Regions from separate parts of the Streptomyces sp. NPDC051211 genome, predicted to be linked through region 2. Evidence: predicted binding sites of a transcription regulator. Region 2 holds the regulator's gene; the other holds the start of a gene.
The links. The regulator HrcA, encoded in region 2, represses chaperone genes, less so after heat shock. The targets are predictions, from matches to a motif close to TTNGCACTCNGNNNNNCNGAGTGCNAA.
Positions count from the first base shown of each region.

Region 1: the regulator HrcA is predicted to act here: its motif matches at 9,313-9,339, upstream of groES (co-chaperone GroES).

Region 1 is NZ_JBFBAV010000042.1:1,031-13,107, reverse strand. It holds gene guaB (IMP dehydrogenase) at 1-1,272, opposite strand, end outside; gene AB0447_RS29550 (sigma-70 family RNA polymerase sigma factor) at 1,424-2,053, opposite strand; gene AB0447_RS29545 (response regulator transcription factor) at 2,359-2,970, opposite strand; gene AB0447_RS29540 (WhiB family transcriptional regulator) at 3,349-3,675, shown strand; gene AB0447_RS29535 (LysR substrate-binding domain-containing protein) at 3,794-4,696, opposite strand; gene AB0447_RS29530 (MOSC domain-containing protein) at 4,776-5,456, shown strand; gene AB0447_RS29525 (SDR family oxidoreductase) at 5,518-6,291, shown strand; gene AB0447_RS29520 (ester cyclase) at 6,341-7,048, shown strand; gene groL (chaperonin GroEL) at 7,109-8,740, opposite strand; gene groES (co-chaperone GroES) at 8,858-9,166, opposite strand; gene AB0447_RS29505 (hypothetical protein) at 9,511-9,885, shown strand; gene AB0447_RS29500 (response regulator transcription factor) at 9,991-10,503, shown strand; gene AB0447_RS29495 (hypothetical protein) at 10,449-10,883, shown strand; gene AB0447_RS29490 (FtsW/RodA/SpoVE family cell cycle protein) at 10,871-12,077, shown strand, end outside.
Region 2 is NZ_JBFBAV010000029.1:19,602-31,678, forward strand. It holds gene AB0447_RS24955 (hypothetical protein) at 1-341, shown strand, start outside; gene AB0447_RS24960 (ribonuclease Z) at 343-1,248, opposite strand; gene AB0447_RS24965 (histidine triad nucleotide-binding protein) at 1,251-1,610, opposite strand; gene AB0447_RS24970 (16S rRNA (uracil(1498)-N(3))-methyltransferase) at 1,682-2,425, opposite strand; gene AB0447_RS24975 (nitronate monooxygenase) at 2,422-3,528, opposite strand; gene dnaJ (molecular chaperone DnaJ) at 3,781-4,920, opposite strand; gene hrcA (heat-inducible transcriptional repressor HrcA) at 4,921-5,937, opposite strand; gene AB0447_RS24990 (MBL fold metallo-hydrolase) at 6,113-6,844, shown strand; gene AB0447_RS24995 (DUF3097 domain-containing protein) at 6,876-7,703, shown strand; gene hemW (radical SAM family heme chaperone HemW) at 8,278-9,510, opposite strand; gene AB0447_RS25005 (AMP-dependent synthetase/ligase) at 9,588-11,477, opposite strand; gene lepA (translation elongation factor 4) at 11,656-12,077, opposite strand, start outside.

The DNA.
Region 1 (12,077 bases), on a different contig from region 2:
GTCGCCGCCCACGCCCTCCTGGAAGTAGCGGTCCTTGGAGAAGGACTTGCGGTCGCCGCGGGACTGCATCGCACCCAGCGAGCCCATGCCCCGGTAGGACTTGAACTGCTTGCCGTTGATGAAGAGCAGCTCGCCCGGGGACTCCTCGCAGCCGGCCAGCAGCGAGCCGAGCATGACCGTGTCCGCACCGGCGACCAGGGCCTTGGCGATGTCGCCGGAGTACTGCAGGCCGCCGTCGCCGATGACCGGGACGCCCGCGGCCTTGGCGGCCAGCGAGGCCTCGTAGATGGCGGTGACCTGCGGGACGCCGATGCCGGCGACCACGCGGGTGGTGCAGATGGAGCCGGGACCGACACCGACCTTGATGCCGTCGCAGCCGGCGTCGATGAGCGCCTGGGCGCCGTCGCGGGTGGCGACGTTGCCGCCGATGACGTCCACCGAGGCGTTCGACTTGATCTTGGCGACCATGTCGCCGACCAGGCGGGAGTGGCCGTGCGCGGTGTCGACGACGATGAAGTCGGCGCCGGCTTCGACGAGCGCCTGGGCGCGCTCGTACGCGTCACCGGCGACGCCGACCGCGGCGCCCACCAGCAGCCGGCCGCCCTTGTCCTTGGCCGCGTTCGGGTACTTCTCGGCCTTGACGAAGTCCTTGACGGTGATGAGGCCCTTGAGGATGCCCGCCTCGTCGACCAGCGGCAGCTTCTCGATCTTGTGGCGGCGCAGCAGCTCCATGGCGTCCACACCGGAGATGCCGACCTTGCCGGTGACCAGCGGCATCGGGGTCATGACCTCGCGCACCTGGCGGCCGCGGTCCGACTCGAAGGCCATGTCGCGGTTGGTGACGATGCCGAGGAGCTTGCCCGCGGAGTCGGTGACCGGGACGCCGGAGATGCGGAACTTGGCGCACAGCTCGTCGGCCTCGCGCAGGGTCGCGTCCGGGTGCACCGTGATCGGGTCGGTGACCATGCCGGACTCGGAGCGCTTGACCAGGTCGACCTGGTTGGCCTGGTCGGCGATGGAGAGGTTGCGGTGCAGTACGCCGACGCCGCCCTGGCGGGCCATCGCGATGGCCATGCGGGCCTCGGTGACCTTGTCCATGGCGGCGGACAGCAGGGGAACGTTCACGCGGACGTTCCGGGAGATGAGGGAGGAGGTGTCGATCTCGTCCGGCGCCATGTCCGACGCGCCGGGGAGGAGGAGCACGTCGTCATACGTCAGCCCCAGCGTCGCGAACTTGCCCGGTACTCCATCGACGTCGCCGTTGACAGTCATGACACCTTCCCAGATGGTCTTGCTCAGCGCGGATGTCCATGCTAACGGGATCGCGGGGCGTCTCATTCCACGATGAAGATCGACCGGGAGTTTTGTCAGTTCATACGAAATTGACAAAGCCGGCGAGACGGACGGGATCACTCGGACCGGATCACTGCTCGGCGAGGGCGCGCAGCCGGCTGAGCGCCCGGTGCTGGGCGACCCGCACCGCGCCCGGGGACATTCCGAGCATCTGCCCGGTCTCCTCGGCCGTCAGCCCGACCGCCACCCGCAGCACCAGCAGCTCCCGCTGGTTCTCCGGCAGATTGGCGAGCAGCTTCTTGGCCCATTCCGCGTCGCTGCTGAGCAGCGCCCGCTCCTCGGGGCCCAGCGAGTCGTCCGGCCGCTCGGGCATCTCGTCGGACGGTACGGCCGTACTGCCCGGGTGCCGCATCGCGGCCCGCTGCAGGTCGGCGACCTTGTGCGCGGCGATGGCGAAGACGAAGGCCTCGAAGGGGCGGCCGGTGTCCCGGTACCGCGGCAGCGCCATCAGCACGGCGACACAGACCTCCTGCGCGAGGTCCTCGACGAAGTGGCGGGCATCCCCGGGCAGCCGGGAGAGCCGGGTGCGGCAGTAGCGCAGGGCCAGCGGGTGCACATGGGCGAGCAGATCGTGAGTGGCCTGCTCGTCGCCCTCGACCGCCTTGCGGACGAGCGCGCCGACAGCCCCGGCACTGCCGCTCTTGGCGGCGCCGGTGGGGCCTGTGGCCGCGGGGGACCCCAGGGCCTCATCGTCGCGCATCAATCCATGGTGCCTTGGCGCCGAAGCTTCTGCGGCACCATGGCCCGTTTCGTGCATCGAAGCGTTATGAGCGGGCGCGCCGGAACTCATCACTTGCGCCTTCCCCTCCCGCTCGGCCGAATGTCCCCGAGGACTCCACATCTCCAGAATGCGGCACACCCTCAAGGATGCGGCATCGCGCACGAAGCGACACGTCCCCCGGATTGTGCCTCGCCAACCCCCGGCTGCGCACCGGGTACGACGGGACGTGCCGCTGCCGCCCCGTCCGCCGGCGGCGGACGGGGAGCGCTATTCCGGCTCCGCGGTCAGCGGACCAGGCCCCAGCGGAAGCCGAGCGCGACGGCGTGCGCCCGGTCCGAGGCGCCCAGCTTCTTGAAGAGGCGGCGGGCATGGGTCTTCACCGTGTCCTCGGAGAGGAACAGCTCCCGGCCGATCTCCGCGTTGGAACGGCCGTGGCTCATCCCTTCCAGCACCTGGATCTCGCGCGCGGTGAGCGTGGGCGCGGCGCCCATCTCGGCCGAGCGGAGCCGGCGCGGGGCGAGCCGCCAGGTCGGATCGGCGAGCGCCTGCGTGACCGTGGCCCGCAGCTCGGCGCGCGAGGCGTCCTTGTGCAGATAGCCGCGGGCACCGGCGGCGACCGCGAGGGCCACGCCGTCGAGGTCCTCGGCGACCGTGAGCATGATGATGCGGGCTCCCGGGTCGGCCGAGAGCAGTCGGCGGACGGTCTCGACACCGCCCAGGCCGGGCATGCGGACATCCATCAGAATCAGGTCGGAGCGGTCGGCACCCCAGCGGCGGAGGACTTCCTCGCCGTTGGCAGCCGTCGTCACACGCTCGACGCCGGGCACGGTGGCCACCGCGCGACGGAGCGCCTCTCGGGCAAGCGGGGAGTCGTCGCAGACGAGGACGGATGTCATGACCGCCCTCCGCAGCTGCTGATGCGCGTCACCTTGAGCCTCCAGGCTGGTACGTATCGTCACCTGTGCGGTCGATGCTCTCGGACACCTGTCCGGGAACTTCTTCGTTCAACCGCCTTCGCACTCTCAACGATGGTCACTCGAAAGAGTTACGGGTCGGACGGACACCTTCGGCACTCTACGTGAGGAAGCGAACACGATGGAGGCGCCACAAGCCGCGTGTCCTCCATCTGGAGCTATGCCCTATTTGGCGGCTTTTCTTCCGTTTGGCATGTGTCTGAGGCTAGATTCCCAATGAGTCATATTTACATCTACTCGGACAGTAGGTGTGGAGACATGGACCTATCCGCCTCAGTACCGGCACCAAGAGGACTAGCAATGGCAGATTTCTCCCGCCTCCCCGGACCGAACGCCGACCTCTGGGACTGGCAGCTCCTCGCCGCCTGCCGCGGGGTCGACAGCTCCCTCTTCTTCCACCCGGAAGGCGAGCGGGGCGCGGCCCGGAGCGCGCGCGAGGCCTCGGCTAAAGAGGTCTGCATGCGATGCCCGGTGCGCTCGGAATGCGCCGCGCACGCGCTCGCCGTACGTGAGCCCTACGGGGTGTGGGGGGGCCTCACCGAGGACGAGCGCGAGGAACTGATGGGACGCGCGCGTCACCGCCTCATCCCCGCCAGCAGTGTGACGGGCACGAACACGCCGCACTGAGCGCCTGAGAGAAGAAACGTACGAAGGAACGTTTCTTCGAATCTGTGGAATCCGTGGAACGCGCGCGGCCGCTCGGGCGTGTCGCGCGGCCGGGCCGTCACCCCCGGGCCTGCCGGGCCTACCGGGTGGCGGCCCGCTCCAGTTGGGCCAGGGTCGCCGCCACCGCCGGCACCCGCGCGAGGTCGGGCAGGGTCAGCGCCACCACTTCGCGCTCCACCGCCGGCTCCACGGCCACCGTCCGCGCCCCCTTGGCCCGTACGGACTCCACGGCCAGCTCCGGCAGCACCGCCACCCCGAGCCCCGCGCCGACCAGCCCGACCACCGCCGGGTAGTCGTCGGTGGCGAAGTCGATGCTCGGGGTGAACCCGGCGCTCTCGCAGATGTCGACCAGATGCCGGCGGCAGCGCGGGCAGCCCGCGATCCACGGCTCCTCGGCCAGATCGGCCATCCGGACCTGCTCCGCACCGGCCAGCCGGTGCCCCTCCGGGACCAGCCCCACGAGCCGGTCGGTGAGCAGCGGACGGACCACGAGGTCGTCCCACTCCCCGGCGTCGGCCGTCGCGGCGGACGCGTACCGGAAAGCCAGCGCCACATCGCAGTCGCCCTCGCGCAGCATCTCCACCGAGCGCGGCGGTTCGGCCTCGACCAGGGAGATCCGGGTGCCGGGGTGTTCCGCCCGCATCGCGGCGAGCGCGGTGGGCACCAGGGTGGAGCTGCCGCTGGGGAAGGACACCAGCCGGACCCGTCCGGCCCGCAGGCCGGCGATGGCCGCCACCTCCTCCTCGGCGGCGGTGAGCCCGGCCAGGATCCCGGCGGCGTGCCGGACCAGGGCGTCGCCGGCCTGGGTGAGCCTCATCTCGCGGCCGGCCCGGACCAGCAGCGGGGTGCCCGCCGACTGCTCCAGCGCCTTCATCTGCTGGGAGACGGCCGGCTGGGTGCAGCCGAGCTCGCGGGCCGCGGCGGAGAAGGACCCGCTGGCGGCCACGGCGCGCAGGACCCGGAGATGACGTGCCTCGATCACCCTTCGAGCATAAGCCCCGCTTTGACTGGAGCGCCAATATCGTCTCGACCCTTTGAGCGGACTGGGTTAGCGTGCACCCATGCACCTCATCTCCGTGAACCTCGGCCGGGCGACCGCGGTCGACTACACCGACACGGCCGGCGGGCACACCGGCATCGGCAAGCGCCCCACCACCGGTCCGGTCCGCGTCTTCGCGCCCGGCCCCAAGGGAACCGGGGCCTCCGGCGTCGAGGGAGACGAGATCAGCAACCTGCGCCACCACGGCGGCGACCACCAGGCCGTCTACGCGTACGCGCGCGAGGACCTCGACTGGTGGGAGGGCGAGCTGGGCCGCGAACTGCCCGGCGGGATCTTCGGCGAGAACTTCACCACCACCGGCCTGGACGTCAACGGCGCGCTGCTCGGCGAGCGCTGGCGGGTCGGCCCCGACCTGCTGGTCGAGGTGGCCTCGGCCCGCATCCCCTGCCGGACCTTCCAGGGGCACCTCTCGGAGACCTCCTGGGTCAAGCGGTTCACCCAGGCCCGGCGGCCCGGGGCGTACCTGCGGGTGATCGAGGAGGGGCGGGTCTCCCCCGGCGACCGCATCGAGCTGGTGCACCGCCCCGACCACGAGGTCTCGGTGGAGTTCTGGTTCCACGCCTTCACCACCGAGCGCAGCCTGCTGCCGCGCACCCTGGCGGCGGGCGCGGCGATGGAGCCCAAGGCGCACGAGACCGTACGGGCGTACCTGGCCAAGAACGCCGGGGTCGCCGCGGGCTGACACCGCGTCGGCCCGCCGGGCCCCTGACGCCCGGACGGCTCCGGGCGGCTAGGTTGCCGCTATGACGACTGCGTTGATTACGGGATCCACGGCGGGCATCGGCGCCGCCTTCGCCCGGCGGCTCGCCGCCCAGGGCCACAATCTGGTCCTGGTGGCCCGCGACACCAAGCGGCTGCGCGAGCAGGCCACGGAACTGCACGACCGGCACGGCATCGAGGCCGAGGTGCTGACCGCCGACCTGTCCACCGACGAGGGCATCGGCGCGGTCGAGGAACGGCTGTCCGACCGCACCCACCCGGTGGACCTGCTGGTCAACAACGCGGGCTTCGGCAACAAGGGCCGCTACCTGGAGGTCCCGCTGGCCGACGAGCTGACGATGCTGAAGGTGCACATCGAGGCGGTGCTGCGGCTGACTTCGGCGGCGACCGAGTCGATGCGCTCACGCGGCCGCGGCGGCGTGATCAACGTGGCCTCGGTGGCCGCGTTCCTGCCGCGCGGCACGTACGGGGCGAGCAAGGCGTGGGTGGTGCAGTTCACCCAGGGCGCGGCGAAGGACCTGGCGGGTTCCGGGGTCCGGCTGATGGCGCTGTGCCCGGGCTTCGTCCGTACGGAGTTCCACCAGCGGGCCGGCATGGGCACGGACAACATCCCCAACTGGATGTGGCTGGACGCGGACAAGCTGGCGGCGGAGGCACTGGCCGATCTGGCGCGCGGGAAGACGGTCTCGATCCCGGACCCGCGGTACAAGGCGCTGATGGGTGTCGTGAAGCTGACGCCGCGCGGGCTGCTGGGCGGGGTGTCCTCCCGGACGGGGCGCAAGTACGGACCCCAATAGCGGCATACCGGAATAAAATGGTCATGTCCCATCCATCCCGGGAGATGCCATGACATTCGTACAGATAATCGATTACAAGACCAGTCGGTACGACGACCTGAACCGGCTCATGGACCAGTACGTCGAGCAGAGCCAGGGCAGGCGGACCGTCACCCACAGCCTGATCGGCAAGGACCGCGAGGACGCGGACCACTACGTCGACGTCGTCGAGTTCCCCTCGTACGAAGAGGCCATGAAGAACTCCCAACTCCCGGAGACGGACCGGATGTTCCAGGAGATGGTGTCCCTGTGTGACGGGATGCCCAAGTTCACCAACCTGGACGTGGTGCGGGACGAACAGCTCAACAAGCACCTGGTGAACCGGGTGTTCGAAGCCATCATGCAGGGCAACCTGGACGTCTTCGACGAGTGCTTCGCGACGAACTACATCGATCACGACGTCGGCAAGGAGGAGAGCACCGTCATCGGGCGCAACGGCATGCGCTCGGACGTGGAGGGGTGGCGTGCGGCCTTCGACTTCACCTTCGAGCCGATGGCGCAGCTGGCCGACGGTGATTTCATCAGCACGGTGTGGAACTGGCGCGGCACCCACCACGGAGACTTCATGGGCGTCGCCCCGACCGGCAAGACGTACGAGATGTCCGGCACCACCACCTTCCGCTGCCAGAACGGGGAGATCATCGAGGGCTGGTGGCACTACGACATCGGTCGCCTGCAGCGCGAGATGGGCGCTTCCGAGTCCCCGTACAAGTCCTGAACCACGGGGAAGGCCCCGTTCCGCTGCTGCGGAACGGGGCCTTCTCGGCGCGGGGCGCGATCAGTGGCTGTGGCCGTGACCGTGGCCGTGACCGTGACCGTCGGCCTCCTCCTCGGCCGGCTTCTCGACGACCAGGGTCTCGGTCGTGAGCAGCAGGGAGGCGATGGAGGCGGCGTTCTCCAGGGCGGAGCGGGTGACCTTGACCGGGTCGATGACGCCGGCCTTGACCAGGTCGCCGTACTCGCCGGTGGCGGCGTTGAAGCCCTGGCCCTTCTCGAGCTCGGCGACCTTGGAGGTGATGACGTAACCCTCGAGGCCGGCGTTCTCGGCGATCCAGCGCAGCGGCTCGACGGCGGCGCGGCGGACGACGGCGACACCGGTGGCCTCGTCGCCCTCCTTGCCGAGGTTGCCCTCGAGGACCTTCACGGCGTGCACCAGAGCGGAGCCACCACCGGAGACGATGCCCTCCTCGACCGCGGCGCGGGTCGCGGAGATGGCGTCCTCCAGACGGTGCTTCTTCTCCTTCAGCTCCACCTCGGTGGCGGCGCCGACCTTGATCACGCACACGCCTCCGGCCAGCTTCGCGAGGCGCTCCTGGAGCTTCTCGCGGTCCCAGTCGGAGTCCGTGGCCTCGATCTCGGCCTTGATCTGGTTGACGCGGCCGAGGACCTCCTCGTGGCTGCCGGCGCCGTCCACGATCGTGGTGTCGTCCTTGGAGACGGTCACGCGGCGGGCGGTGCCCAGCACGTCCAGACCGGCCTGGTCGAGCTTGAGGCCGACCTCCTCGGCGATGACGGTGGCACCGGTGAGGGTGGCCATGTCCTGCAGCATCGCCTTGCGGCGGTCACCGAAGCCCGGGGCCTTGACGGCGACCGCGTTGAAGGTGCCGCGGATCTTGTTGACGACGAGGGTGGAGAGCGCCTCGCCCTCGACGTCCTCGGCGATGATCAGCAGCGGCCGGGAGCCACCCGCCTGGATGACCTTCTCCAGCAGCGGCAGGAGGTCCTGGATGGAGGCGATCTTGCCCTGGTTGATCAGGATGTACGGGTCGTCGAGGACGGCCTCCATACGCTCCTGGTCGGAGACCATGTACGGCGAGAGGTAGCCCTTGTCGAAGGCCATGCCCTCGGTGAACTCGAGCTCCAGGCCGAAGGCGTTGGACTCCTCGACGGTGATGACACCGTCCTTGCCGACCTTGTCCATCGCCTCGGCGATGAGCTCGCCGACCTGCTGGTCCTGCGCGGAGAGCGCGGCCACGGCGGCGATGTCGGACTTGTCCTCGATCGGACGGGCGGTGGCGAGCAGCTCGTCGGAGACGGCCTTGACCGCGGCGTCGATGCCCTTCTTCAGGGCGGCCGGGGAAGCACCGGCGGCGACGTTGCGCAGACCCTCGCGGACCAGCGCCTGGGCCAGCACGGTGGCGGTGGTGGTGCCGTCACCCGCGATGTCGTTGGTCTTGGTCGCCACCTCCTTGACGAGCTGGGCGCCCAGGTTCTCGTACGGGTCGTCGAGCTCGACCTCACGGGCGATCGTGACACCGTCGTTGGTGATGGTGGGGGCGCCGAACTTCTTGTCGATGACGACGTTGCGGCCCTTGGGGCCGATCGTCACCTTGACCGTGTCGGCAAGCTTGTTGACGCCGCGCTCGAGGGCGCGACGGGCGTCCTCGTCGAACTTCAGGATCTTCGCCATGGGAGCGGTTCAGCCCTCTCGAAAAATCTGGGGTTTAACGAACCGCGCCCCTCGCCGCCCGGCAATCAGCGGGGTGACCAGGGGCGCAGCTCAAAGCATGCTTCTGCTTCGGGTGAATTACTTCTCGATGATCGCGAGCACGTCGCGAGCCGAGAGGACGAGGTACTCCTCGCCGCTGTACTTCACCTCGGTGCCGCCGTACTTGCTGTACAGCACGATGTCGCCGACGGAGACGTCGAGCGGCAGGCGCTGACCGTCCTCGAAGCGGCCCGGGCCCACAGCGAGGACGACGCCCTCCTGGGGCTTCTCCTTCGCGGTGTCCGGGATAACCAGGCCAGAGGCCGTGGTCTGCTCGGCGTCGAGCGGCTGGACCACAATGCGGTCCTCGAGCGGCTTGATGGCAACCTTGGAGCTGGCGGTCGTCACGATCCGACCTCCCCCTTCGGAGATCTCACGGGGTTAACTGTCTGAGGTGGCGACCAGGTCGATCCGTCGTCGCGGGTGCCGGACCTGCCCGTCGCTGTGTTGGCACTCACCAGTGGCGAGTGCCAGGCCCGAGACTATTCCGGCGATTAGCACTCGGTCAAGCGGAGTGCCAATTCACGCCAGGGGTGTTGCGGAATCCGCCCTTCCTTATGCGGGGCCCGGCGGACCCGGATGGCCGGTAGGCGGAACGTTTCTCTGCCCGCCGTACGCATGATCCTGCGCATGCGCGGCGGCCGGAGCGGGAACCCAGTGGCCGCACGATCGCCCCCAAGCAAGGAACCCTCATGCGCATCCGCCACACCCTCGGTGCCGCCGCCGGCGCCGCCCTGCTCGTCATGGCCCTCCCCACCTCGGCCAGCGCGGCCGAAGGCACCTTCACCTACGAGTACCGGTCCGAGAGCCGGGCTCTGCAGACCGGAAAGCTGGTCGACCCGCCGAGCGAGCAGTGCATCACGCTCGACGAGGCGGACGACCCGAAGGAGGTGCCGCCCGCGCACTCCCCGGTGAACGACACGGACGAGACCGCCACCGTCTTCACCGACCCCGGCTGTGAGGGCGAGTCCCTCGACCTCGAGCCCGGCGAGGAGGGCACCAAGAAGCTCCAGATCCGCTCGGTCGTCTTCCACGACGACTCGGACGAAGACTCAGACGAGGACTGAGACGAAGACCGAGACAAAGACCGAAACTGAGACTGAGACCGAGACCGAGACGTCCGGTAGCGCACGCCACCGCCCCGCACATCCCGTTATGTGACAGTTGAGGGCGTGCGCATACTCGCGGTCGAAGACGAAGCAGGCCTCGCCGAATCCCTTCGGCGAGGCCTCTTCGCCGAAGGCCACTGGGTCGACACCGCCCACGACGGCCACCGCACCCCCGTCCTCATGCTGACCGGCAGGGACGGCGAGTACGACGAGGCCGACGGCCTCGACTCCGGCGCCGACGACTACCTCACCAAGCCGTTCTCCTTCGTGGTGCTCGGCGCCCGGCTGCGCGCCCTGGCCCGGCGGGCCGGCGCCCCCGAGCGCACCACCCTCCAAGCCGGCGACCTGTCCTGGACCGCGAGGGCTGGCTGCCGCCGCGGCACCGCCGAGATCGAGCTGACCGCGCGCGAGCTGGACGTCCTCGGCTGCCTGATGGAACGGCCAGGACGGGCCGTCGCCGAGCAGGACATCCTCGACGAGGTCTGGGAGACCCGGCCGGCATCGATCCGAACATCGTCGAGGTGTACGTCTCCTCGCTGCGCAAGAAGATCGACGCGACGAAGCAGGACGTGGTGACGGACGAGGGATGGGATCTGCTCGGCTTCGTGAAGCAGGCGAAGAACCTGTCCGGGGGTCGGGTGGAGTTCACGACGCTGCCCGTGGAGCGGTTCGGAAGGAACCATGGCGAGGACATCAACGTCGTAGATGATATGAAGATAAAGCGCCGCATTGCCGAGCAGATCGGACCGAAGGCTTCCGCCGGCCCTGCCGCCCCGGGCGGCTCGGACGAATCGGGCAGCTCGGGCAGCTCCGGCAACTCCGGCGCATCAGGCTCACCCGGCGCATCAGGCTCCCCCGGTGTATCAGGCTCCCCCGGCGCATCGAAGGCCGTGGGCCAGGACGACCCGGAGAACGGACCCGCCATCGACGGCGACGGCATCCCGTGCGTGGACTGAGCCCCTCGCCGGTCGCGGGCGCCCGCCGCCGCACCGAAGCGCTGCTTCTCGTCTTCGTCATCGCCATCACCACCTTCGGGCACGCCGACGCGGGCCTGGCGATGAACGGGGAGCTGCCCCCTGACCTGGCCGGATTCGCCATCAGCATCACCCTGCTGTCCCTCGTCGGACACTTGGGCGTACGCCGGTTCGCCGCGTACGCGGATCCGCTGATCCTGCCGCTGGCGATGCTGCTCACCGGTCTCGGACTGGTCCTGCTGCACCGGCTCGACCAGGCGTACATCGAGCGGTACAACGGCGAGGCGAACGCGCCCGGACAACTGGTGTGGACGGTCATCGGCGTGGCCGCCTGCGTGCTGGTGGTCGCCCTGCTGCGGGACCACCGCTACCTGCAACGGTTCATCTACATCACCATGGCCGTGTCGCTGGTGCTGCTCATCGCGCCGGCCTTCATGCGGGCCGACACGTACGGCGCGAAGCGGTGGATCTACCTGGGGCCGTTCTCGATGCAGCCCGGCGAGTTCGTGAAGATCATGATCGCGGTGTTCTTCGCGGGCTACCTGGTCGTCCACCGGGACACGCTGGCGCTGGCCGGACGCAAGTTCCTGGGCATGCGGCTGCCGCCGATGCGGCAGCTCGGACCCATCATCACGGTGTGGATCGTGGCGATGCTGGTGCTCGTCTTCGAACGGGACCTGGGCACCTCCCTGATCTTCTTCGGCGTGTTCGTGGTCATGCTGTACGTCGCGACCGAACGCACCAGCTGGATCGTGTGCGGCTTCTTCATGGCCGCGGTGGGCGCCTTCGCCGTCGGCTCCACCGAGCCGCACGTCAAGAACCGCGTCCAGGCCTGGCTGAACCCGATGGCCATCTTCCTGCCGCCGGAACAACGGCCCCCGGGCCTCACCTCCGACCAGTCGGCGCAGGCCCTGTTCAGCTTCGGCACCGGCGGCATCACCGGCACCGGCCTCGGCCAGGGCCAGCCCGAACTGATCAAGTTCGCCGGCCGCACCGACTTCATCCTCACCACCGTCGGCGAGGAACTCGGACTGGCCGGCGTCATGGCGGTCCTGATCCTCTACGCCCTGCTGGTCCAACGCGGCCTCCGGATGGCCCTCGGCGCACGCGACCCCTTCGGCAAGCTGCTCGCGGTCGGCCTGTCGGCCGCACTGGCCCTACAGGTCTTCGTGGTCG
Region 2 (12,077 bases):
GCGTGAAGCGGCCCGAGGCGCGGATCTCCTTCTTCGTCATCTCCTACCGGGACGAGAAGTCCGCAGAAGCCGCGTACGAGCGCGCCTGGAAGGTCCAGCGCACCGCGGCGGGCCCCACGCCCGCGCCGGCCCGGCTCGGCAGGACCGGCGACCGGCTGGACGCGGTACGCGGCGAGGGACGGCCGGGCTGGGACAGCACGGCCGTGCAGATCCGGGCCGGCCGGGCGCTGCTCCAGATCAGCGCGGAGGCCGACCCGAAGACACCGCTGAGCGACCGGCAGATGACCGAGCTGGCGGCCCACTTCGCCGAGCGGGCCCGCCGGGCCCAGGGCCTGCGCTGACTCAGCCCCGCTTCGGGAGCGGGACGCGCAGCAGGTCCGCCGCGATGGTGAGGTCGCCCTCGAACCCGGCCCGGCGGGCCTGGCGTTCGAACTCGTCGGGGTCCGTGTAGCGCTGCGAGAAGTGGGTCAGCACCAGGTGCCGGACCCCCGCGTCGCGGGCGGCCCGGGCCGCCTGGCCCGCCGTCAGGTGGCCGTGCTCCACGGCCAGGTGCTCGTCCTCGTCGAGGAAGGTGGACTCGATCACCAGCATGTCGCAGCCCTCGGCGAGCGCGGCCACCCCCGCGCAGAGCCGGGTGTCCATGACGAAGGCGAAGCTCTGACCGGGCCGGTGTTCGCTGACCTGGTCGAGGGTGACGCCGTTCAGCTCGCCCTCGCGCTGGATCCGGCCGACGTCCGGGCCCTTGATGCCGTACCGGGCGAGGAGTTCGGGCAGTATCCGGCGGCCGTCCGGCTCGGTGAGCCGGTAGCCGAAGGACTCCACCGGGTGGGAGAGCCTGCGGGCCTCGAGGGTGTACGAGGGCCCGGCCGCCAGCACCCCGTCCGCGGCCACCGGCGCCTCGTCGATCACGACGGTCTCCCGGTACGCGGTGGCGTACCGGAGCCGGTCGAAGAACCTCTGCCCGGAAGCCGGGAAGTGCGCGCTGACCGGGTGCGGGACCCGGTCGAGGTTGATCCGCTGGATCACCCCGGCGAGGCCGAGGCTGTGGTCACCGTGGAAGTGGGTGACGCAGATCCGGTTGATGTCGTGTGCGGCCACCCCGGCCCGCAGCATCTGGCGCTGGGTGCCCTCGCCCGGGTCGAAGAGGATGCCCTCCCCGTCCCAGCGCAGCAGGTACCCGTTGTGGTTGCGGTGCCGGGTGGGCACCTGGCTGGCGGTGCCGAGGACGACGAACTCGCGTGCGGACATGACTACCCGGGGGGCCAGGCGAGGCCGCGGCCGCCGAGGACGTGCGCATGGGCGTGCCATACGGTCTGGCCGGCGCCGGACCCGGTGTTGAAGACGATCCGGTAGCCGTGGTCGTCGATCTTCTCGTCGGCGGCCACCTGGCCGGCCTCGCGCAACACGTCCACCAGGGCGTCCGGGGCTTCGGCGGCCAGCGTGGCGGCGTCCGGGTAGTGCACCTTGGGGATCACTAGCACATGGCTGGGTGCCTGCGGGTTGATGTCGCGGAACGCGACCGTGGTGTCCGTCTCGCGCACGATCGTCGCCGGGATGTCACCCGTGACGATCTTGCAGAACAGGCAGTCCGCCTGCGGTTCCCCGGCCATGGCCGTCGCCTCCCGTGATCGTGATCGTGATCCTGATCGCTACGCGTCGGGACTGATCGTATCCGGCCCGCTCACGACCAGCGGCCGGTGCGGGCCAGCAGCACCGCCACCGCGGCCGTGCCCGCCGTCGAGGTGCGCAGCACCGAGCGGCCCAGCCGGTACGGCAGCGCGCCCGCCTCCGCGAAGACGGCCAGCTCCTCCGGGGAGACGCCGCCCTCCGGGCCGACCACGACCACGATGGAGCCCGAGGCGGGGAGTTCGGCGGTGGCCAGGGCCGCGGAGGCGGTGTCCCGGTCCTCGTGCAGCACCATCGCCAGATCGGCCTCCGCCAGCAGCTGGGCGACCTGCTTGGTGGACAGGGCCTCCGCCACCTCGGGGAAGCGGACCCGGCGGGACTGCTTGCCGGCTTCCCGGGCGGTGGACCGCCACTTGGCCAGGGACTTGGCGCCCCGGTCGCCGCGCCACTGGGTGATGCAGCGGGAGGCCTGCCAGGGCACGATCGCGTCCACGCCGGTCTCGGTCATGGTCTCGACGGCCAGTTCGCCGCGGTCGCCCTTGGGGAGGGCCTGGACCACGGTGATCCTGACCGGCGGCGCCGGTTCCTCCGACACCTCGGACACGGTGACGACCAGGCGGTCCTTGCCCTCGGCCGCCTCGACCACACAGTCCGCCCAGCCGCCCCGGCCGTCCGTCAGGACCACCGCCTCGCCCGGGTTGAGCCGCTTCACCGACACCGCGTGCCGGCCTTCCGGCCCGTCCAGGACGAACTGCGGCCCCTTGGGGACCTCTTCGACCACGAATACCGGGGCCGTCATGATGCACTCCTGTTGTCTTGGTCCTGCGCGTGTCGCATGCTCCGCAACCCGCTCTGCGCCTCGGCCAGTTCGGCCGCCAGCACTTCCACCAGCCGCCCGGCCGGCAGCGACCGCGCCAGCCGGTGGCCCTGGCCCGCCCACAGGGCCATGCCCTGCGGGTCTCCGGCCGCGGCCGCCGCCTTGCGCAGCCCCGAGGTCAGGTGGTGGACCTGGGGGTAGGCGGCCGGCGCGTACGGGCCGTGCTCCCGCATGAAGCGGTTGACCAGGCCCCGGGCCGGGCGGCCGGAGAAGGCCCGGGTGAGTTCCGTACGGACGAACAACGGGTCGGTCAGCGCCTTCTTGTGCAGCGCGTGCGCCCCGGACTCCGGGCAGGCCAGGAAGGCGGTGCCGAGCTGCGCGGCATCCGCCCCCGCCGCGAGCACCCCCGCGATCTGCGAGCCGCGCATCAGCCCGCCCGCCGCGACGATGGGCAGCGCCACCGCCTCCCGTACCTGGCCGACCAGGGCGAGCAGGCCCACGCCGGTGAAGTCGGCCTCCGGGTCGTCGCGGTGGGTGCCCTGGTGGCCGCCGGCCTCGATGCCCTGGACGCAGAGCGCGTCGGCCCCGGCCGCCTGCGCGGCGCGGGCCTCGTCGACGGAGGTGACGGTGACCAGGGTGAAGGTGCCGGCCTTGCGGAGGCGGGTGAGGGCGTCCGGCGCGGGACAGCCGAAGGTGAAGGAGACGACCGGAACCGGGTCCTCGACGAGAATGGCCAGTTTTGCGTCATAGCCGTCGTCGCCGGTGCCAACGATGTCATCTTCGGCGAGGGAGACCTCGTACCAGCCGGCTTCGCCCGCGAGCTGTCCCCGGTAGGCCTCGACGGCGGCCGGGTCCACCTGCGCGGTCTGCGGCATGAAGAGGTTGACGCCGAACGGTCGCCGGGTGAGGCCGCGGACCAGTTTGATCTCCTGGTACATGCCGTCGGCGGTCTTGTAGCCGCCGGCCAGGAAACCGAGACCGCCCGCCTCGGACACGGCGGCGACGAGCGGCGGACAGGAGCCTCCGCCCGCCATGGGAGCCTGCACGATCGGGTATTGGCAGAGACCGTTCACCGCGGAGGACATGACCTGCATCGTGCCATGTCCCCCGCAGCAGACCGAATCACACAATTCGCCTGGCATAGTCCGCTTGCGTCAACCGGCCAGCCCGGTACCGCGCCGCGCGTCAGCGGCCGGCAGGGGCCGCCGACGCACTCGGCGTCAGCGGCCGTTGAACGCGTCCTTCAGGCGGCTGAACAGCCCCTGCTGCCCCGGCTGACTGTGCCGACCCGGGGGCAACCCCCGGACCCCCGGCAGGGGCCGCCGACGCACTCGGCGTCAGCGGCCGTTGAACGCGTCCTTCAGGCGGCTGAACAGCCCCTGCTGCCCGGGCTGGAACTGGCCGGTGGGCCGTTCCTCGCCGCGCAGCTTCGCCAGCTGGCGCAGCAGGTCCTCCTGCTGCGGGTCCAGCTTGCTCGGGGTCGTCACCTCGACGTGGACGATCAGGTCGCCCCGCCCGTTGCCGCGCAGGTGCGTGACACCGCGGCCGTGCAGCGGGATCGACTGGCCGGACTGGGTGCCGGGCCGGATGTCGACCTCCTCCATGCCGTCCAGGGTCTCCAGCGGGCACTTGGTGCCCAGCGCTGCCGCGGTCATCGGGATGGTCACCGTGCAGTGCAGGTCGTCCCCGCGCCGCTGGAAGACCGGGTGCGGCAGCTCGTGGATCTCCACGTACAGGTCGCCGGCGGGGCCGCCGCCGGGGCCGACCTCGCCCTCGCCCGAGAGCTGGATGCGGGTGCCGTTCTCGACGCCCGCGGGGATCTTGACCGTCAGGTTGCGGCGGGAGCGGACCCGGCCGTCGCCCGCGCACTCCGGGCACGGGGTCGGGACCACGGTGCCGAAGCCCTGGCACTGCGGGCACGGCCGCGAGGTCATGACCTGGCCCAGGAAGGACCGGGTGACCTGGGAGACCTCACCGCGGCCGCGGCACATGTCGCAGGTCTGCGCCGAGGTGCCGGGTGCGGCGCCCTCACCGGAACAGGTCGTGCACACGATCGCCGTGTCGACCTGGATGTCCTTGGTCGTACCGAAGGCGGCCTCGTCCAGTTCCAGGTCGAGGCGGATCATCGCGTCCTGGCCGCGCCGGGTGCGCGAGCGCGGGCCGCGCTGGGAGGCCTGGCCGAAGAAGGCGTCCATGATGTCGGAGAAGTTGCCGAAGCCCCCGGCCCCGAAACCACCCGCGCCACCGCCGCCGCCGGAGGCGGACAGCGGGTCGCCGCCGAGGTCGTAGACCTGCTTCTTCTGCGGGTCCGACAGCACCTCGTACGCGGCGTTGATCTCCTTGAAACGCTCTTGCGTCTTGGGATCGGGGTTCACGTCCGGGTGCAGCTCGCGGGCGAGCTTGCGGAAGGCCTTCTTGATCTCGTCCTGAGATGCGTCGCGGCGCACGCCGAGTACGGCGTAGTAGTCCGTGGCCACTTACGACTCCGCCAGGATCTGTCCGACGTAACGTGCCACTGCGCGTACCGCTCCCATCGTTCCGGGGTAGTCCATGCGGGTCGGTCCGACCACGCCGAGTTTGGCGACTGCTTCGCCGCCCGAACCGTAGCCGACCGAGACGACCGACGTGGAGTTGAGTCCTTCGTAGGCGTTCTCGTGGCCGATGCGTACGGTCATCCCCGACTCGTTGGCCTCGCCCAGCAGTTTGAGGAGCACGACCTGCTCCTCGAGTGCTTCGAGCACGGGCCGGATGGTCAGGGGGAAGTCGTGTCCGAAGCGGGTGAGATTGGCGGTGCCGCCGATCATCAGCCGCTCCTCGGTCTCCTCGACCAGGGTTTCGAGGAGGGTGGCGAGGACCGTGGAGACCGTCGCCCGGTCCTCGGCCTCGAAGGATTCCGGCAGGTCCTGCACCAGCGGCGGCACGTCCGCGAAGCGGCGGCCGACGACCATGCCGTTGAGGCGGGCGCGCAGGTCGGTGAGGGAGGTCTCGCCGAACGGCGCGGGGCAGTCCACGATGCGCTGCTCGACCCGGCCGGTGTCGGTGATCAGTACGAGCATCAGCCGGGCGGGCGCGAGCGAGAGCAGCTCGACGTGGCGGACCGTGGAGCGGGTCAGCGACGGGTACTGCACGACGGCGACCTGCCGGGTCAGCTGGGCGAGCAGCCGCACCGTCCGGCCGACCACGTCGTCGAGGTCGACGGCGCCGTCGAGGAAGTTCTGGATGGCCCGGCGCTCGGGGGTCGACAGCGGCTTGACCCCGGCCAGCTTGTCGACGAAGAGCCGGTAGCCCTTGTCGGTGGGGATCCGGCCGGCGCTGGTGTGGGGCTGCGCGATGTAGCCCTCCTCCTCCAGCAGCGCCATGTCGTTGCGCACGGTCGCGGGCGAGACGCCGAGGGCGTGCCGCTCGGTGAGCGCCTTGGAGCCGACCGGCTCCTCCGTCCCGACATAGTCCTGGACGATGGCGCGCAGCACTTCGAGCCTGCGTTCACTGAGCATCGCGCGCCACCTCCAACGGTGAATCCGGTCTTCTGCGGTTCTTCTGCGGTCCCTGGTCCCCGGTCCCCCGGGTCCCGGCTGGCACTCACAGGGTTGGAGTGCCAGAGTCCCCCGGTCAGTGTACGGCGGGCAGGTACACCGGAGGCAAGGGAGCCCGCCACGGTAGCGTCGCTGCATGGACGTGCAATGGGAAGAGGCGGGCTGGGAGCGGCTGACCCGACGGGCCGGCCGGCGGCGGCTTCCGGTGTGGGACTGCACGGCAGGACTGGTGGTCGGGGACGATTCGGTGCTGCTGGTCGACCCCGGATCGTGCCTCCGGGAGGGCGCCGAGCTGCGGGCGCAGGCGGAGCGGCTGACCGGTCGGCGGGTGACCCATATCGCATTCACCCACGGACATTTCGATCATGTGCTGGGGGCGGCGGCGTTCGCGGGGGCCGAGGTCTACGGGGCGGTCGGGCTGGATGCGCTGCTGGGCTCGGCCGGGGGCCGTGAGGAACTCCGCTCGGACGCGGTGCGCCACGGACTGCCGGCCCAGGACGCGGCCGAATCGGCGGACCTGCTGGTCCCGCCCCGCCACCTGGTGTCGGGCGAGTGGACGCTGGACCTGGGCGGGGTGCAGGTGCTGCTGGCCAATGTGGGCCCCGGGCACACCCGGCACGACCTGGCGCTGTTCGTGCCGGGCGGCGAGGGGGAGGTGGTCTTCTGCGGGGACCTGGTCGAGGAGTCCGGGGAGCCCTCGGCGGGCCCGGACGCGATCCCGTCCCGGTGGCCGGACGCGCTGGACCGGCTGCTCTCCCTGGGCGGCGAGGACGCGCTGTACGTCCCCGGCCACGGAGCGGTGGTCTCCGCCGCCTTCGTCCGTGCGCAACGCGCCACACTGGCGGCCCGTTTCCGCGTGTCGCCTTGATGCGAGGGCGGTTGCCCCTACGCTCGTCCGAATGCGCGAGCACTCCCCCGACTACTCCCCCGATCTGACGCCTGCCTGGAAGCGCACGAAACCGGTGCCGGAGGTGGCCGCGGACCCCGATCTGGTCGTCGAGGTGGCGGGTACGGAGTTCTGCGGCGCGGTGGTGGCCTGCGAGGGCGGCACGGTGACCCTGGAGGACCGCTTCGGCAAGCGGCGCGTCTTCCCGCTGGAGCCGCGCGGCTTCCTGCTGGAGGGTGCGGTGGTCACCCTGGTCCGCCCGTCCCGCGCCGCCCGCCGGCCCGCGGCTCCGCTCCGTACGGCCTCGGGCTCGATCGCGGTCCCCGGGGCGCGGGCCCGGGTGGCCCGGGCGGGCCGGATCTACGTGGAGGGCCGCCACGACGCGGAGCTGGTGGAGAAGGTGTGGGGCGACGACCTGCGGATCGAGGGGGTCGTCGTGGAGTACCTGTCCGGGGTGGACGACCTTCCGGCGATCGTCGCCGAGTTCGCGCCGGCCGCCGATGCGCGGCTGGGCGTCCTGGTGGACCACCTGGTCCCGGGCTCGAAGGAGTCCCGTCTGGCGGCGCAGGTCGCGTCGTCCCCGGACGTCCTGGTGGTCGGCCACCCGTACGTGGACGTCTGGCAGGCGGTGAAACCGTCCTCCCTCGGCATCCGGGCCTGGCCGGTGGTCCCGCCGGGCCAGGACTGGAAGACGGGCGTCTGCCGCGCGCTGGGCTGGCCCCCGAACACGGGCGCGGCCTGGCAGCACATCCTGTCCCGCGTCACCTCGTACCGCGACCTGGAACCGGCCCTCCTGGGCCCCGTGGAACACCTCATCGACCACGTCACGTCCGCCCCCTGACCCCGCCCCCGGCAACGCCACCGGGCTGCTGCGCCCCCTTGCGCGGGCGCTGCCCCCAATCCCCCGCGCCTCAAACGCCGGCGGGGCTGAATGCCTGCGGCCACATGCGCCGCGGGGCTGGATGCCCTGCGGCCCACAGGTGCCGCGGGGCTGGATGCCCTGCGGCCCACAGGTGCCGGTCCGCGGCCCAGTGCCGCGCCGCTGCCGGGGGCCAGCCCCCGGATCCCCGCGCCTCAAACGCCGGCGGGGCTGGAATTGCCGCTACGCGGCAACCCAACCCCGCCGGGCGGTACCCCCCAGCCCCGCCGGCGTTTGAGGCGCGGGGTCTGGGGCGGAGCCCCAGTTCGGGAAGGGGCGGGTAGGGGAAAGGCTCCGCGCAGCGGCACCCCCGGCTACACCCCGCCCGGCCGCGCGCCCCCGCCGGGTGCCGGCACCGGTCGGCACCGGGCAGGCCGGGCCACCAGGCCGGGCGCTGCCGGGGGGACGGGCCGCAGGCCGGGGCTCAGGCGGGAGGCCCCAGGCGGGAGGCCTCAGGCCGGGGGCCTCAGGCGGGAGGCCTCAGGCGGGAGGGCGGTCAGTCGACCAGGTCGCGGACCACCGCGTCGGCCAGCAGCCTGCCCCGCAGCGTCAGAACGGCCCGCCCGGCCTCATAGGGCCCCGCCTCCAGCAGCCCGTCCGCCAGGGCGCGCCGAGAGGCCGCCAGACCGGCCGGCGCCAGGAGCGACAGCGGACACCCGTCCACCAGCCTCAGCTCCAGCAGGATCCGCTCGACCCGCCGGTCCTCCTCGGACAGGACCTCCCGCCCGGCCCCGGGCGACCGCCCCTCCGCCAGCGCGGCCGCATACGCGCCGGGGTGCTTGACGTTCCACCACCGCACCCCGCCCACGTGCGAGTGCGCCCCCGGCCCGGCCCCCCACCAGTCGGCGCCGCGCCAGTACAGCTCGTTGTGCAGGCAGCGCCCGGCCTCGGAGGTCGCCCAGTTGGAGACCTCGTACCAGGAGTACCCGGCCGCCGCGAACACCTCGTCCGCGATCAGGTACCGGTCCGCGTGCACGTCGTCGTCGGTCATCGGCACCTCGCCGCGCCGGATCCGGCGGGCCAGCTGGGTGCCCTCCTCGACGATCAGCGCGTACGCCGACACGTGGTCGGGGCCGGCCCCGATCGCCGCGTCCAGGGAGGCCCGCCAGTCCTCGTCGGACTCGCCGGGCGTGCCGTAGATCAGGTCCAGGTTGACGTGCTCGAAGCCCGCCGCCCGCGCCTCGGCCACGCACGCCTCGGGCCGGCCGGGGGTGTGGGTGCGGTCCAGCACCTTCAGGACGTGCTGCCTGGCGCTCTGCATGCCGAAGGAGATCCGGTTGAAGCCCCCGGCCCGCAGCTCCGCCAGATACTCCGGCGTCACCGATTCCGGATTGGCCTCGGTGGTCACCTCTGCGTCGGCCGCCAGCCCGAACTCGTCCCGGATCGCGCCGAGCATCCGTACGAGGTCCGCGGCGGCCAGCAGCGTGGGCGTGCCGCCGCCGACGAAGACGGTCCGGACCTCGCGCGGGTCGTCGCCGAGGACCTTCCGCGCCAGCCGGACCTCGTCGGTCAGGGTGTCGGCGTAGTTGTCCCGGGAGGCCAGCACCCCGCCGGAGCCGCGCAGCTCGGTGGCGGTGTAGGTGTTGAAGTCGCAGTACCCGCAGCGCGTGGCGCAGTACGGAACGTGCAGGTAGAACCCGAGCGGCCGGGCCGCCGCACCCTCCAGGGCGTGCGACGGCAGCGACCCGTCCTCGGGCATGGGCTGACCATCGGGCAGTGCGGAAGGCATGCACCCATTGTCCCGCACCGCCCGGGTCCGCCCGACCCGCCGAGGCCCGGTGGGGCTCGGCGGGGCCCGGTGGGGGCCTACGCCTCCCGGGAGCCCTCGTACATCTCCTCGATGAGGTGCTTGAACTCACGCTCGACGACCGGCCGCTTCAGCTTGAGGCTGGGGGTGAGGTCGCCGTGTTCGACGTCCAGGTCGCGGGGCAGGAGGCGGAACTTCTTGATGGTCTGCCAGCGCTGCAGGCCCTCGTTGAGGGTCTGGATGTACGTCTCGATCAGGCGGTTGGTCTCGGCGGCGGCGACGACCTCCGCGTACGACTTGCCCTCCAGGCCGTTCTCGGCGGCCCAGCCCAGGATGGCGGGGCCGTCCAGGGCGATCAGGGCGGAGCAGAAGTTCCGGTCGGCTCCGTGGACCACGATGTTGGAGACGTACGGGCAGATCGCCTTGAACTGGCCTTCGACCTCGGCGGGGGCGACGTACTTGCCGCCGGAGGTCTTGATCAGGTCCTTCTTGCGGTCGGTGATCCGGAGGTAGCCGTCGGCGGAGAGTTCGCCGATGTCGCCGGTGTGCAGCCAGCCGTCGGACTCCAGGACCTCGGCGGTCTTCTCGGGGAGGCCGTGGTAGCCCTCCATGATGCCCGGGCCGCGGAGCAGGATCTCGCCGTCGTCGGCGATGCGGACCTCGGTGCCGGGGAGCGGCTTGCCGACGGTGCCGGTGCGGTAGGCCTCGCCGGGGTTGACGAAGGAGGCCGCGCTGGACTCGGTGAGGCCGTAGCCCTCCAGGATGTGGATGCCGGCGCCGGAGAAGAAGAAGCCGATCTCGGGGGCGAGGCCGGCGGAGCCGGAGACGGCGGCGCGGAGGTTGCCGCCGAAGGCCTCGCGGAGCTTGGAGTAGACGAGCGCGTCGGCGATCTTGTGCTTGGTGGAGAGCGCGAAGGGGACGCTCGCCTTGCCGGTGCGGCGGAAGTTGTCCTGGCTGACCTTGGCGTACTGGCGGGCGACGTCGGCAGCCCACTGGAAGATCTTGTACTTGGCGCCGCCGGCGGCCCGGGCCTTGGCCACGACCCCGTTGTAGACCTTCTCGAAGATGCGCGGGACGGCCGCCATGTAGGTGGGCTGGACCACCGGCAGGTTCTCGATGATCTTGTCGATGCGGCCGTCGACGGCGGTGACGTGGCCGACTTCGATCTGGCCGGAGGTCAGCACCTTGCCGAAGACGTGGGCGAGCGGCAGCCACAGGTACTGGACGTCGTCCGCGCCGATCATGCCGGTGGCGACGGTGGCCTTGGCCATGTACGACCAGTTGTCGTGCGGCAGCCGTACGCCCTTGGGGCGGCCGGTGGTGCCGGAGGTGTAGATGAGGGTGGCGAGCTGGTCGGCGGTGATGGCCGAGATCCGGTCCTTGACCGCCGCGGGGTGCTTCGCGAGGTACTCCTTGCCGCGCGCCTCCAGGTCGGCGAGGGAGATCACCCAGCCCTCCGGGTCGCCTTCGGCGGGGACCGCGTCCGCGGTCTCGACGACGACCACGTGGGCGAGCTCGGGCAGGGCGGCGCGGTGCTCGCGGGCCTTGGCGAGCTGGGCGGCGTCCTCGGCGATCAGCACCCGGCTGGTCGAGTCGGCGAGGATGTAGGAGGACTCCTCGGCGTTGGTGCTGGGGTAGATCGTGGTGGTCGCGGCGCCGGCGCACATCACGCCGAGGTCGGTGAGGATCCACTCCACCCGCGTGTTGGAGGCGAGCGCGACCCGCTCCTCGGGCTGTACGCCGAGGTCGATCAGGCCGGCGGCGACGGCGAAGACGCGCTCCGCGGCCTGGCCCCAGCTGAGCGATTTCCACTCGTCGGGGCCCTGGCCGCCGGCGGCGGGCACGGGGTAGCGGTAGGCCTCGGCGTCCGGGGTGGCGGCGACACGCTCAAGGAAGAGGGCCGCCACGGTGGGCGGGCGGTTCTCGATCATCGTCTGTGTGTCGCTCACGACATCCTCCGGGCCAGGCGGCAGGGCTTGTGTAACTGGCGAGTAACCATCGAGCTGGAGATCAGGGTAGGGGTCGCCCGCCCGGCACGTAAGGGCTCGCGAGCTGCCGATTCATAACGAAACCGGCCCCCGTGCCTCAAGCACGGGGGCCGTTCCGCATGTCGGACGGTGGCCGAAGCTACTTCTTCTTCGCGCCGGACTCGTCGCTGGACAGCACCGCGATGAAGGCCTCCTGCGGGACCTCCACGGAACCGACCATCTTCATCCGCTTCTTGCCTTCCTTCTGCTTCTCCAGCAGCTTCCGCTTACGGGAGATGTCACCGCCGTAGCACTTGGCGAGGACGTCCTTGCGGATGGCGCGGATGGTTTCGCGGGCGATGACCCGCGAGCCGACGGCCGCCTGGATCGGCACCTCGAACGCCTGCCGCGGGATGAGCTCGCGCAGCTTGGCGACCAGGCGCACGCCGTAGGCGTAGGCGGCGTCCTTGTGCGTGACGGCGGAGAAGGCGTCGACCTTGTCGCCGTGCAGCAGGATGTCGACCTTGACCAGGCTGGAGGCCTGCTCGCCGGTGGGCTCGTAGTCGAGGGAGGCGTAGCCGC